Regions from separate parts of the Cytobacillus sp. IB215316 genome, predicted to be linked through region 1. Evidence: a T-box and tRNA genes for the amino acid it is inferred to sense, from the RefSeq annotation. Region 1 holds a T-box; the other holds one or more tRNA genes.
What was found. A T-box is a leader RNA that pairs with one kind of tRNA and senses whether it is charged. The one in region 1 lies ahead of SLH48_RS01245 (valine--tRNA ligase), so its partner is inferred to be a tRNA-Val.

Region 1 (7,612 bases):
TTTATCGTCTATATTTTACCAAATTTTCAGACAAAAGTCATATGTAATATGAAAATACTACGACAAACATCCTAATATATGTAATCGTACTTCTGATATAAAATATAGTGAACCTGTGATAATAAGAACGTCATCTTTAGGGATGGAGTTAAGCTTTTCATTTATAACTACTTTCCAATCTTCCTCGTAATCCTTATTACTTCTACTACATTGATCATACAATTCTCTTGCTGATAAAGACCTAGGAAAATCGAACGAAGTACATGTAAGTCGTTCAGCAATATCAGCTAAAGGGTTAAGCATATCTCCAATGTGTTTATCTGCTAATGCAGAAAATATGATATGTATCTTCTTATCGTTAAAGTGATCGTTAAGCGTTTTACATAAGGCTTGAACTCCCTCTGGGTTATGTGCACCATCAATGATAACCATCGGTTCTGCCATTAGCGATTCAAAACGACCAGCCCAAAATGCGTTCTTTATTCCATCGCGAATATGGACTTCTTCTATGGTCATTGAAAAATGTGTTTTCAAATATACGGCTGCCATAATTGCTAGAGCCGCATTTTTCACTTGATGAGCACCTTTCATCTTAGAGTTGAGATCATTTATTGTTAAAAAAGGAGTCTTAATTGAGAATGATTCACCGCTTTTTGTTGATTGATAATTAGCAATAGTAAAATCGAGGTTATATTGATATACTTGAGAATTTGTAGACTGTGCTTTTGCTAAAATGACTTGTAAGGCTTCTTCCTGTTCAACCGAAGTAATCACTGGTGAGTCTGGCTTTATAATTCCACTTTTTTCATATGCAATTTCTTCAACTGTCTCGCCAAGAATAGCAGTATGATCAAACCCGATATTCGTAATAATGGAAAACAATGGGTCAATAACATTCGTAGAATCTAACCTACCTCCTAGACCTGTTTCAAAGATTACGAGGTCAACTTGCTTTGTTTTTGCAAAATAAACTAATGCCATCGCAGTGATTACTTCAAATTCGGTAGGCGAACCTAACTCAGTATGTTCTAACTGTTCTGCTAAGGGTTTAATCTCATTAACTAAACTTACGATTTCCTCATCATGAATTGGAACACCATTGATGCTAATACGTTCATTAAATTGTTCAATGTAAGGTGATGTAAAAGTACCTATGTTGTAGCCTGCCTCTTGTAAAATTGTTCGCAAATAACATACCGTCGAACCTTTACCATTTGTCCCAGCAACATGAATTGTTTTAATATGTTGTTCAGGATGAGCCAAACGCTCCATCATCCACTCCATTCTTTTTAGTCCTGGCTTCATACCTAAACGAAGTCGTGAATGAATCCAATCTATAGCTTCCTTATATGTAACTACCATAAAAACTCCTCCTTAGTAACAATTAACGTGAAGCTCTTGCCCCTCTAATATTCCCTGCCAATCTAAAGCTCTGTGTGATCTATTAAAAGCTTATTTTAATGCCTAAATCATATCTAGGACTTAAAGGATCTAGATTATAGAAAAGTGCAGCTCTTTGACTATCCGTCGCAAACACTGCAGCTTTGTTATATTCAAAAAACACGAACCCTCTCGGGTTCGTGTTATATTTTAGTCTATCCATCATTCATTTGTCTACAAATGAATTTTGAATAATCTTTAGAAAATGCTCCTCATTCATCATGCCTTTCACATGAATCCGCTCTTTATTAATGTATTATCCTTTCAGTTCCGCGATACGAGCACGAACTGTTTCACGTTTTTCAACATAATCCTGTTCCTTTGCACGTTCTTCAGCAATTACTTTTTCTGGAGCTTTGTTGACGAAACCTTCATTACTTAATTTCTTTTGTACACGGTCTACTTCTTTATTCAGCTTTTCCAATTCTTTTTGCAGACGTTGTACTTCTTCTTCAATATTAATTAAGCCTTCAAGTGGTAGAATTAATTCTGCACCCGTTACTACCGCTGTCATAGACTTAGCAGGTGGTTGTAATCCTACACCGATCATTAATTCACTTGGATTACAGAATCTATCGATATATGAACGATTGTCTTCTAGACGAGTAGCTACATTCTCATCTTTTGCATTAATGTGGAGCTTAATCTTCTTACTCATTGGTGTATTCACTTCAGCTCGAACATTGCGGACTGATCGAATAATATCAACGAGTAAGTGCATATCATTTGCAGCTTGTTCGTTTGAAAGTTCTGAACGAACCTGCGGCCACTTAGCAACTGTTATGGAGTCACCTTCATGAGGTAGATTTTGCCAAATTTCCTCGGTAATAAAAGGCATAAACGGATGTAATAAGCGTAGAGTATTATCTAACACATATGCCAATACACTTCGTGTCGATTTCTTTGCCTTGACATCATCCCCATATAATGGGAGCTTAGCCATTTCTATATACCAATCACAGAAATCATCCCAAATGAAGTTGTATAACACACGACCAACTTCACCAAATTCATATTTATCTGCTAAAGTAGTAACCTTTTCAATTGTCTCATTAAGTCTTGTTAATATCCATTGATCTGCTACTGACTTCTCTCCTGTTAAGTCTATTTCTTCATACTTAAGGCCATCTAAATTCATTATTACGAATCGCGATGCATTCCATATTTTATTAGCAAAGTTCCAAGTAGCTTCAACCTTCTCCGTGCTATAACGTAAATCTTGACCTGGAGAGCTACCTGTTGCCAGGAAGTAACGTAAGGAATCAGCACCATATTGGTCGATGACATCCATTGGATCTACACCATTTCCTAAAGATTTACTCATTTTTCTTCCATCCGAAGCACGTACAAGTCCATGTATTAATACATCATCAAAAGGACGTTTCTCAGTAAACTCGAGAGCTTGGAATATCATTCTTGACACCCAGAAGAAAATAATATCATAACCAGTAACGAGAACATTCGATGGGTAATAACGATTGTAATCCAATGAAGATTCATCAGGCCATCCCATCGTTGAAAATGGCCAAAGCGCTGAACTGAACCAAGTATCTAATACATCAGTATCTTGTTCCCAATTTTCAACGTCAGCTGGTGGTTCATGATCTACATACACTTCACCTGTCTCCTTATGGTACCAAGCAGGAATACGGTGTCCCCACCACAATTGACGAGAAATACACCAATCACGAATATTTTCCATCCAACGTAAATACGTTTTTTCAAAGCGATCAGGAACAAAATTCACCTTATCACCTGTTTGCTGTAACTTGATCGCTTCATCAGCTAATGGCTGCATTTTTACAAACCATTGTGTTGACAAATATGGCTCAACTACAGCTCCACTTCGTTCACTATGACCTACTGAATGCATATGCTCCTCAATCTTAAAGAGTACTCCTTGCTCTTCTAAATCTTTCACAATTTGCTTACGACATTCAAAGCGATCCATCCCTTGGTATTTACCAGCATTGTTATTCATCGTTCCGTCTTCATTCATAACAAGAACTCTTTCAAGATTATGACGGTTACCAATTTCGAAGTCATTTGGATCATGGGCTGGAGTAATTTTTACTGCTCCAGATCCGAACTCCATATCAACATAGTCGTCACCTACGATCTTTAGCTCTCTTCCTATTATTGGTAGTTTAGCTGTTTTTCCAATCAAATGCTTATAGCGCTCATCCTTTGGATGAACTGCAATAGCAGTATCTCCAAGCATCGTCTCAGGTCGTGTTGTAGCAATTTCGATATGCCCTGAACCGTCCGTTAGTGGATAACGCATATGATAAAATGCACCTTGCACATCTTTATGAATCACTTCAATGTCTGACAGGGCTGTCTTCGTTTGTGGGTCCCAGTTAATGATATACTCTCCACGGTAAATAAGACCTTTTTTGTACAATGTTACGAAAACTTCACGAACAGCTTTAGAAAGCCCTTCATCAAGTGTAAAACGCTCGCGTGAATAATCTAGACCCAAGCCAAGCTTTGACCACTGCTGACGAATATGACTAGCGTACTCCTCTTTCCACTTCCACGTTTCCTCAACAAATTTTTCTCTTCCTAAATCATATCTAGATGTTCCTTGTTCACGTAGCTTTGCTTCGACCTTTGCTTGAGTAGCAATACCAGCGTGATCCATTCCAGGTAACCAAAGAACATCCAACCCTTGCATGCGTTTCATACGCGTCAATATATCTTGTAATGTTGTATCCCAAGCATGACCTAAATGTAGCTTGCCTGTTACATTTGGTGGGGGTATTACAATTGTATAAGGTTCTTTTTCACTATCTCCAGTTGCCTCAAAATATTTTCCTTCAAGCCAAAACTTATATCGATTTTTTTCAACTTTATTTGGATCGTATTTTGTCGATAGCATTTGTTCATTTGTTTCCATGTTAGTTCCTCCTGACTAATAACTTAAGAAAATTAAAATAGCAACGCAACGTTCGAAAAACGCCAATCAATTGCGAAAAGCAAAACCTAACTAAAAAATAAAAACTCCTCCATCCAAAAAAGGACGAAAGGAGTTTATTTTCCGCGGTTCCACCTTAATTCTTAAACTACATTATTACACAATGAAGTTTAAGCGCTTAAACAAATAACGGTTGCATCCGGCTTCTTCTAATTGACACATCGATCTTTCAAAGAAGCAGCTTAAGGGTGACTTTCGAATAATAGCGATCCTAAGAAATTTCTCAGCTATAAATTTCTCTCTCTGAAGGAGCTACCTATTGTACTCTTCCCTGTCTACGCATTTAGATATTGTTCAATGAACATGAACGCATCTCTTATATGTTTGTCAATAGTATCATATTTATATTCTATATACTACCGAAAAATTGTTTTTGTCGTCAATCATCTTAACCAATTTTTTTAAAAGTTATTCATTAGTTAGCAAATTAGATGGGTGAATGCACTATTTCATTGATGATGGCATACTTTAATATATGTTTATTTACGAGTATTTATTGTAAAGGCTGTTTTCAGTTGAGGTGATCATGGACTTAAAATATACTACTGATTGCTCCAAGTGTTTTCTCCTCTTTAAACCGCTACAATTCCCTAAAACCTCATCTATATGAAAGGCTCTTTTCATAAACTTTGTTGAAATTTCCGAAATACTCTTGTGATTTACAATACTAATATGTCCATTAAATCCTAGTTGTTTGCATAGTTATATGTTAGCACGAAAAACAACTAAAAATTCGAAAACAGCCATAAGAAAAGTGTAGCTGTGAAAATCACTAGCTTAAATGTAAGGAGGCTAACGATGAGACGGAAATACACACCTTTTTCACTTCCACCATGGGCGCGTCAGCTTCGCGATATTTGTGGACAAATGATCATTCCTATTGCGGTCTTTCAATTACTTCGTACCATCTTTTTTCCAACTACGTTTGATGTGTTTATACTTGCTTTGTTAGTCGTTATTGCAGTAGCATTTGAATTCAATTGGATATAAAAAATCCCATATACAACATATGATATGTTATATATGGGATTCTTTTTATTCGTTACTAGTCATTTTTTCTCCGTCAATTAACTGCATTATAACAAACTCAATGTTTTTCATTTGCCAATATGCCCGTAGTAATTGTTCAGTACTCTGAAGCTCATTGTTATTTGTTGAACTTGCTAAATGTTTTCGAACAATATTATATAATTGTTCAGGATATGAACCGTAACTGTATAGCAAAAAACGTTCTTCTTCCTTTAATGAGTTAAATTGTTGATAATGCTGAATCCACTCTACACATTCATGGTTATTCACTGGGTACGTTTTTAATGTCCGGTGTATTAATGTAACTAGATCATATACAGGAGAAGCGATAGATGACCTTTCAAAGTTAATAAAATAACCTTTCCCTTTATCGTTGCTTACGACGTGTTCAGGTGAAACATTCCCGTGTACGATTGAAACTCGAGAATGCTTTTTTTGTTCGGTCATTTCAAACCATTGATCTAGATTTCGTTCAGCAAAATGAATAGCTTGCATGATTTCGTGAAAATACGTAACAAACTGCAATTCAAATGGTGACATATACCATTTACTTTCACACACTTCCATATACCTTTCCAAAAAGACCCTTTGAGTTCTCCATGATGCTTTTATATCATTATATGATTTTGCTATTTGATTATTCGTATACACTATGTCCTTCGATGTCATATAATGAAGTCTCGCTAATTCTCGCATCATTTGCTGAAAGAAACCTTGACGATTTTCATGTTGAAACCATGGCATTAAATAAAAACAATTATTGTCGAAGTGTACAAGAAAGTTTCCATTGTTAGTTCGATAAATAGGAATAATATTCGTAAATCCACGTTCGAATAAAGATTGCATTGTCTTAATAAATGAACCGTCTTGATATTTACCATCCAATCTCTTCAATGCGAACGTTCCTGACTTGGAATGTACTTTGACAAGCTTCTTTCCAATCTGCTCAACCTGATCGGGTATTATTCCATATTTAGCTAGGATAGGACTATGATAATTTAATACTGTTGCTGTTTTATCATGACCCTCATTTTTCGTAGTCATGTTAATTACTAAACTTTGCTATCGATGTAGATAGGTATATATAATATTTGACCTTCATAAATGTCATGTTCTTGTTCGAGATGATTTACTCGTAAAAGCTGTTGAACAGATACATCATATCTTTCTGATATGGTTTGCACGGAATCACCTTGTTGAACAAAACACATTTTCACTTGTGAAAAATCGCTTTCATGCTCCTCTTTGCCAAATATCTTGGTTAAATATAGTGCATTCTCATCACGTTTTGCTTCAGATTCGTCCCCTATCATCGCTTCTTCTCTGACCTTTATTTCCTTTGTTTGAACCTCATTACGTTCTTCACTGTGCCTTTCAAAGTTTAATACTAAATCAGTTTCTTCTCTACCTTTTAATTCAACCTGAGGGCTATATACATCTACATTTGGTACATTACTTTCAGCACTTTCTGCTGAATCTAAAACATCTTCTTCTACTTGTTTTCTGACTTCAACTTCGAATGGATCATACAAGTCTTCTTCAATTCCAACATGCACCACATCTTCTCCATCTTTTACATTTCCCATTGAATCGACATCATTTACTTCTACTCGTTCGGTCCCTTCCTGTCCCTCTTCATGCTCAATGATTTCCTCATAATACTCACCTTCTCTTATAACCTCAGATTGGTGATGATCATATATTCCACTTATAGAAAGATCTGCAAACACTTCTAAACACCTTGTTTGAGGAATTTCATAGTCAAATGAATTGATTGAAATATACACGTCATCCATACGATCAATTCGAGTCTTCGGAATTGTTATATCAACAGGAAAAACATGCTTTAGCTCACTTACACCATCTTCTCGTGTAATAATAGTATTAACAACCCTTCCAGGAAACTCTCTGACGTCTTCATGTACAGCATTTTCATCTATTCTGTATTCACCTGATAGCTGAAGCGAACCACGAATTGTAATATATTGATCATGCTCTTCAATCATAATATCAGGATCTAAAGAAATTGATAAAAGTTCTGAGACTTCCTGTCCCTTTTGAAACCATACCGACTCTTCAATTGAAAATCGCAGCGACGATTGCTCTTCTTGTGTCACCTTACTCCTCCTTTCAAACAAGTACCATTTTTACTATGACATTACAGAT
Region 2 (7,612 bases), on a different contig from region 1:
GGATTGAAGAAGATTTAATTGATAATTTCAATAAATTGTATTATGGAAAGCTAATAAAAAGGAATGGCGATGAAATCCCCATAAGTATTTCAGCATCTAAAATATATAGCGATCATTCATTAAGGAATAAAATTGCTTTAACAGTTAGAGACTTATCTTCTCAAAAAGAATTAGAGGCAACAATAATAGCTTTATATACAGAAACAGCTAAAAAACAATACCAATCTGAGAACTTATTTAAGTTATCGAAGATAATTATATCTTTAGGACGTTTAACATCGAATAAACATGTTGTATTTCAAAATGCATTAACGATTGTTAATAATTTATTGGGTTGTAATAGTAGCAGTTTACTTATTCTCAATTACAATGATCTATCAAACCCAACTGTAGTATCCACAGGAAAAGTTGATAAAAATTCTATCCTATCTTTGTACCGAGAAAAAGTAGAAGTTACAAAAAATAGTGATTCTTCTTTAATGTTTTTAAAGCTGCAAACTAAAGATAAATCAGAAGTCATTGGATACCTCATATTACAGAATTCCTATACTCCTAATAATGAAGTATTGACTAATGTTCTACATACTTTATCTATTTCCTTGGAGAATGTCTTTCAATATGAAAAAATAAAAGAAATTGCAATTGTTGAAGAGAGAGAACGATTATCCAGAGAGATGCATGATGGATTAGCCCAAGCAATTAGTAGTATGAAAATATTACTTGAATATATTAAAGCTAAAACGTCAGAAGATCATTTAAATAAAGATCAATTTTCCTCAAGTTTATATCAATTGGATGAACTAATTAATTCCACCTATAATGAAATTAGACAGTACTTATTTGAACTTCGCTTATCAAAAGATACCGAATTGTCCTTATTTAAACTAATAGATTTGTATAGAAGAAAATACATGGAACAATTAGGAGTAGATGTTCAGTTTGAACAAATTGGGATTTTGAAAGATGTAAAATATGTAACCCCACTTGTGAAAATGCATATCCTACGTATTTTACAAGAAGTGTTCAATAATATTAATAAACATGCTCAAGCAACAAGTGTAAAAGTGAGCTTACTTAAAATTAATGAAGAAATCCACATAAAAATCAAAGATAATGGTATAGGTTTTGAAAATCTTGGGGAAATGGATAAAAAGTACGGTTTAAAAACGATTCATGAACGTGCAAAATTAATTCATGGAAACATAAAAGTTGATTCAAAATTAAACCAAGGTACTTCTGTGGAATTAATTATACCAATAGATAGGTGATTCAATGAAAAAAATAAAAATATTAGTGTGTGATGATTATGAAGTATTAAGAAAAGGACTTGTCCAATTACTACACATACAACCTGAGTTTGAGGTAGTAGGTGAAGCAGGCGATGGGTTGGAAGTCATTTCATTGACACGAAAATTGAATCCTGATGTAATACTGATGGACATTCAAATGCCAGAAAAAAACGGCATAGAAGCCTCGAAACAAATTCGAACATTCAATAGTAACGTAAGAATTATTATGCTAACAATATCCGATGAAGAGCATGATTTGTTTAATGCTATAAAAAATGGTGCAAATGGTTATTTGTTAAAAAACCTCAACATGGAAGAATTATTTTCTTATATTAAATTGGCATACGAAGGATATCCTCCTTTTACCAAAGGGTTGGCTGATAAAATATTACAAGAGTTTTCGATTATTTCAACTAAAGTTGAAACTTCATCAGAAATTAATAATTTAAGCGACCGAGAAAAGGAAATTTTAGAACTTGTTTCGAAAGGGTATACAAATAAAGATATTGGTAATTTTCTTTATATAAGCCCCCACACCGTGAAAAAACATTTGCAAAATGTTCTTGCCAAATTACATGTTACTAATCGAGCTCAAGCAGTTGCTAAAGCAGCTCAAGCAGGAATACTAAAGGATATATAGGCTAAATGACCTAAAAAAAGGAGTAGTAATAATACTCCTTTTTTTTAGTTTGTTATCCATATGGTTAACAGACTATTAATTCAATTCAAATTATAATAATAATGTGAAAAAAATATAATTTCGATGAAAGAGGGTAGAAAATGAAGCAAAATAAAAATCTTATTCATTACATTATTTCGAGTTTCATAATTGTAGTGTTCCTAGCAGGGTGTTCAACAGTACAAGATAAAGAGGTTTCTGTTGAAAAGGACGTTGAAATTTCTAATGAAGAAGTCAGTGAAACTAGTGGTCAAGAAGAATCTAGTGAAATTGAGAATATGGAAAACACTGAGGATATAGAAGACACTGAGGTTACAGAAAACACCGATGATGCAGAAAGTGCAGATAAAACTGAAACTGCGTCATCTGATGAAGCTGTTAGTAACGACAAAGTAATAGAAATTTCAGCATTTGAGATGGGATTTAATCCTGAAAAGATTACTTTAACAAAAGGCACAGAATATGAATTTATTTTAATAAATGAAGGTAAGGTTTTCCATGATTTAAATGCTTACGATATGGACATTGAAATAACTTATATGGATGAAATGGATGCACATCCTGATGAAGTGTCTTTCATCGATAAAATATTCGGTGTTAAGGTAGTGTCAGCTGATGGTGAAAAAGAAGCAATTCATATGAATGTAGATGTTGAGCAAAGCAGTAGAATCAAATTTATACCTTTAAAAGAGGGAGAATATAAAATCTATTGTAGTGTTCCTGGGCATGAACAAGCAGGAATGGTTGGGACTATTATTGTGGAAAAATAGAAATCGGTCTCATTGAAAAGTGAGGATTGATTGTAGTCAACTCCCACTTTTCAATTTTTTAAGTATAAACCTGCTAATGGTGAAGGTTAGAGGGAATAGAACAATTAATTGAATAACTGGTATAAGTCCAATGTTTGTATTTAATACGAACGGCATATATTCTGAGTAAGACCATCTTTCAGTATATAGTGCTGAACTTTCAAAATAAAAACTTAAAGCTAACGCATATAAGAAAATGATTATATAAGTGACTTTGTTAAATTTATTAAATATCCACTTATCATTTCCGTGAATAAATGTTAGTAAAAGAAATAAAATAATGGTCATATTAACGTCCCCAAATATTGCTTGCCACATGAGTGGCTCAACAATTGACATCGAAGACATATTATAAAAAATCCCGCACTGTAGGAATTCCCAAGCCGAATGAAGGATTAACGATACAACAATAATTATAATTAATTTCTTTAGAATTTCCATAACTTCACCTACGACAATTAGTTGTTGGTTTTTAAAGGCTCTTTTCATAAATTACTGGAAATGGGAACTAAGTTGAGTTTTACTAGATTAACCAAAAACCCTTTTGAAAACTTAAGTACGTTCTGTGCTACTTAGTACTGGTATATATACTTCATTGTTTTGTATAATGGGTTGAAAGATGTCAAGAGGACGTGGAGGTGGACCACCAATATTTATACCGAATTCATCGTATTCTCCGCCGTGACAAGGACAATAAAATGTTAGTTCCTTACTACTTTCACTTTTTTCATCATCGCTAACCTCACCAGCAATACAGCCCAAATGAGTACATACAGGAGACATAATTAATAGGTTATTCGCATTCTCAGGATCAACATTTACATACACAAATCCTTCTCTTTTTTGTTCGACCCATGCATCTTTAATAGTTGTTGAATAATTTATTTTTTTAGGAAAAGGACCTTTTTTTATATCATCTAACAAGCCTAATTTTGCTAAAGAACTAGTATCTATTGTTTCCTCATTATTACATGCAGTCAGGCTTATTGGTACAACAGCAAGCGTTAACATACCAAGAGTACCTTTAGTACCGTTTTTTAAAAACGTTCTCCTATTCCATTTCTCCATCATATTTTAACCTCCTTATAAAGTTTATAATAGCGTAAATTTATGAAGATTTTATGTATTTTGATAAGGAAGAAACCTTTGGACTTGATTTATTCTTTTTCTTCATTTTATTATTTTTCTAATAAGGTAAGCAAGAAGAACATGTTTTCTTTGTATGAGATTCATTTAACGTATTGAGTTTTTGTGAAAATAAGTTATAAAAGCATTGTTCTTAATAAAGGCTATATAATTTGATTTAGTGTTATCTACAATAAGTGAAAATGTTTTTCTTACATTGATATGCTGTTTTAGTTTGTACTTATACACGAAGCAAAATCCTTCATTTTCATCTATGTAAGGTCAAATCGTCCCATAGTCCACATCATCACAACCAAATAAATACATACCTTTGTAGATATAAATAGAGCTTCAACCTGATATCAGTCATGTTTTTCATCGACGTAAGGGTAGTCATTTTTTGATAAATGGTATTATGGAACTTAAGGTTACATCTAGCCCTTATTTTCTGTAAGATCAGAGAACATATTTTCGTAACAATAGGGAGTCAACTTTTCCTAAAGGAGTCCCACACACGATCATATTAAAATAAAAAGGTTTTTATCCAAAAATTTTATATTTTTGTCACCAAATTATCATAGTAAAAAAGGATTTAATATATTGAACATAGTTTTTCAAAAGAAATGAACTCTCCAAGGGTAGTTGTGTATATATGTTACTTAATTCGAAAACCAACAATAAGAGATCGTTGAGTTGAAGTCATGAAAAGATATTGACATTTCAAATATATCAAGCTATTATATTAATTATTCACAACAATATATTGTGATTCCGTAGCTCAGCTGGGAGAGCGCTACCTTGACAGGGTAGAGGTCGCTGGTTCGAGACCAGTCGGAATCATCCTAACGCTAGGATCCTTGATAACTCAAAGGTTCTAGCGTTTTTTATTTCCATTGACTTGTGCTTTGGCTTAGTCGCAGGGTTACGCTCCCATTAACCCGCAAGGTAGCGGTGCTGTAGAGGTATTTATCCATCATATTCGTTTAGTTAATTTACTTAAAGGAGACGAATATTATGGCAACATAACGACGTAGTAAAGCTACTAAAAACGCAAGAGTAATCGGGCAAAAGAAATCTATCAACGATTTAGAAGAATTGTTTTCACGATTAAAAGTGATTAAAATAGCCGAAGGTCGTGCGGAGAAAACTCTAAAATAGTACGATCACAACTAGGGTTTTTTTTGATTATTTAGATCGCAACGGAATTGATCGAAATATAAAGTGTATTACGGAAGATACCATTAGAGACTATATTGTATTTATGCGTGAAAGACTAGTGAAATTTGAAGATCATAAATATAAAGCCAGTAAAGACAGGGAAGTCGGATTATCTCCAGTGACTATTAATACGCGTCTTAAAATGGTCGTCCTCAACGAAGATAATTTTGTCTGAGAGCGATTGGTCAATATTAGTTAAAGGAGGCGGTCAGTGCGCGAGTTAACGCTATCTCAAAGGACTGCTTGAAACAACAGTGTTAGATATACATCTTTCAGTGATAGTAAAGTTATAATTTATCACACAAATTTCTCCTGTACTTCCATTAGTACATGTTAGAGTTATTTGAGTGACGTTTCTATATGAGATGCATATAACATCTCCTTCAATACAAGGACCTAAAGGAAAATCCATCCCGTTTGAGGTTACTACTATCAGTATTTCACACGTTGTTGTAGGTTCTATGTTAATTGTACCGTTTACAGATCCTATAGTATTTCCATTAAAAAAGGAAAATGTTGGACTACCGCACTCTCGCTCAATTCTCCCTGAGCATTGGTCGGTAATTACTGGACAATCACAACAAGCAGTTTGTTCTTTGGCTGTAGATACAGTACTACCGCAACATGATGATTTTGAAACATACGCGTTCATTATTCTACCTCATTTCATAGTTTGTTTGCGGTATTGTATGGTTAATTAATTCGTTTTGATTAGACGGTTGAGTAAATATTTTGGTGTTTTACAGCTAATCGCATTCAGCGTGGTTGGCTTTTTTAGATTCCGAAAAAGGAGTCAATCTAACATGGCGCAAACACAGCGCGAAGTTGGCGAATTCACAGTGAAATTAAATGTTGAGGTGCCTGATGTTATTACTGGGTTAAGGGCTATTCAACGTGAAGCAAAGAAAGCAACGCAGGCACTTCGGGAGTTGGAGAGTATTTGCTTATCGTTAATACGGTCAGCTTTTTATATTGTGAAAGGTTAACGCAAGCAGGGTGCGAGGATTAAAGTTGGTAGTGAGCCGGAGCGATACACGTTTAATCCTAGCGTGTTTTATCATAAGAATAAGAAGCCGGACGATACATTACTCACCATGTTTTAACGTGAAGAAAAGGTATTTATTCTCAATTAGAATAACGTAAATGATAATGAGTGTGACCTTATTCCCATAACCAAAAACAGGGTTCACCATAGAGCGACAAGGGATGTAGCGATTAGGAGCGGAAATATATCTTAATCTTTGTCTACCGACTAAGATTGCGCCTCATTCGTTTCTCTCATTCGTCGCTGTCCTCTTTATCGCAGGTTATTAAATTATCGGCGAGGAAAGGTATTAATGGACAGTGATGACTTGAGCAAGGCGAAATGCGGCACAATGGTTTTGAACTTATTAAATCGGTATGTATTCGCAAAGTATTACGGAAAGGAGGGCGTTAAGTATGGTACGGAATTTAACAAAAGCACAAATAACGGCATTTACGATATTAGCAATGCCGAAAAGAAACGGAATGAAGTACGCTGAAATAGCCGAAGAGGTATGCGTTACAGAACGTACATAACAAAGGATGGCGTAAGCTCGATCACTTTAACGAAGAATTAAATCGTCAGATTATGCGCAATTCACTCGATAGATTACCGGAAGTAATGGAGTCGATATACCCGATCACATAATCAAGGATAGTAATGCTGCGATGTTTAGGACGTTGTTTCAGGTGCATAGTAGTTAACGGAGAAGGTCGAAATCGATTCGATAGATAAAGAGGAAGGCGTTAGTATGTCGGATGTGAAAGTGAAGATCGAACGGTTTAAGCAAACGGTAGACACTGACGAATAGATAGGGGAATTGTAGGATGAACTTGATGTCGGTTGAGGTCGTACGTCCAATCAGGGTAAAAATACGAGCATATTATATCGTAAATCTGTGATTATGGAGGTTGAGCGATGTCTCAGTATAAGAAAGTAAGTACGTGTTGTGGAAGTACAATCGTAAAGGATGAAAAAGCGTGCGATTGTCCTTGTCTATTGTTTACTGGTGATATTACTTCAAATTTCTCGGTAGATAGCGTCAATACAACATCGGAATTATATAATGGAAAAGCAATTGGAATTGTAGGTACGGTGCTATTAACTTTAGCAACATTAAACTTGAATGATGTAGTCGTATTTAACTTTTTTTCAAATGGTACATTAAACAAGTCTATAACTTTAAATGCCAATCAATTTAACAAATTTTTCACATGCGATAATGTAACTAGAATTGAAGTAGTGTTTGTGGCTGGTACGGACCCTGTAGAAGGGTTAATGCGTTGGGGAGCAGTGAATGAGCCTTGTAAGTAAATAAGTCTACAAGCCGAACCTGACGCGCGGTACCTCGAACACTTCCACCTTAAAACGGAAGGTTAATTGTATGCACTATTTTAGCGAATAAAGGGAGTTCGACAAGCTAGAAACGCGGTCATATCAACGATGTATAAAATCGTGTATGATTGAT

Region 2: it encodes a tRNA-Val, which carries the amino acid that the T-box ahead of SLH48_RS01245 (valine--tRNA ligase) is inferred to sense. The anticodon was not compared.

Annotation. Positions count from the first base shown of each region.
Region 1 covers NZ_JAXBMC010000001.1:274,090-281,701, reverse strand. The annotation lists gene SLH48_RS01250 (folylpolyglutamate synthase/dihydrofolate synthase family protein) at 58-1,362, opposite strand; gene SLH48_RS01245 (valine--tRNA ligase) at 1,697-4,321, opposite strand; T-box leader at 4,456-4,704, opposite strand; gene SLH48_RS01240 (hypothetical protein) at 5,216-5,407, shown strand; gene ysxE (spore coat protein YsxE) at 5,453-6,490, opposite strand; gene spoVID (stage VI sporulation protein D) at 6,499-7,563, opposite strand.
Region 2 covers NZ_JAXBMC010000012.1:22,099-29,710, reverse strand. The annotation lists gene SLH48_RS16790 (histidine kinase) at 1-1,268, shown strand, start outside; gene SLH48_RS16785 (response regulator transcription factor) at 1,273-1,929, shown strand; gene SLH48_RS16780 (plastocyanin/azurin family copper-binding protein) at 2,070-2,738, shown strand; gene SLH48_RS16775 (hypothetical protein) at 2,775-3,218, opposite strand; gene SLH48_RS16770 (ubiquinol-cytochrome c reductase iron-sulfur subunit) at 3,330-3,848, opposite strand; tRNA gene SLH48_RS16765 (tRNA-Val) at 4,670-4,742, shown strand; gene SLH48_RS16760 (hypothetical protein) at 5,468-5,821, shown strand; gene SLH48_RS16755 (hypothetical protein) at 5,924-6,106, shown strand; gene SLH48_RS16750 (hypothetical protein) at 7,063-7,458, shown strand.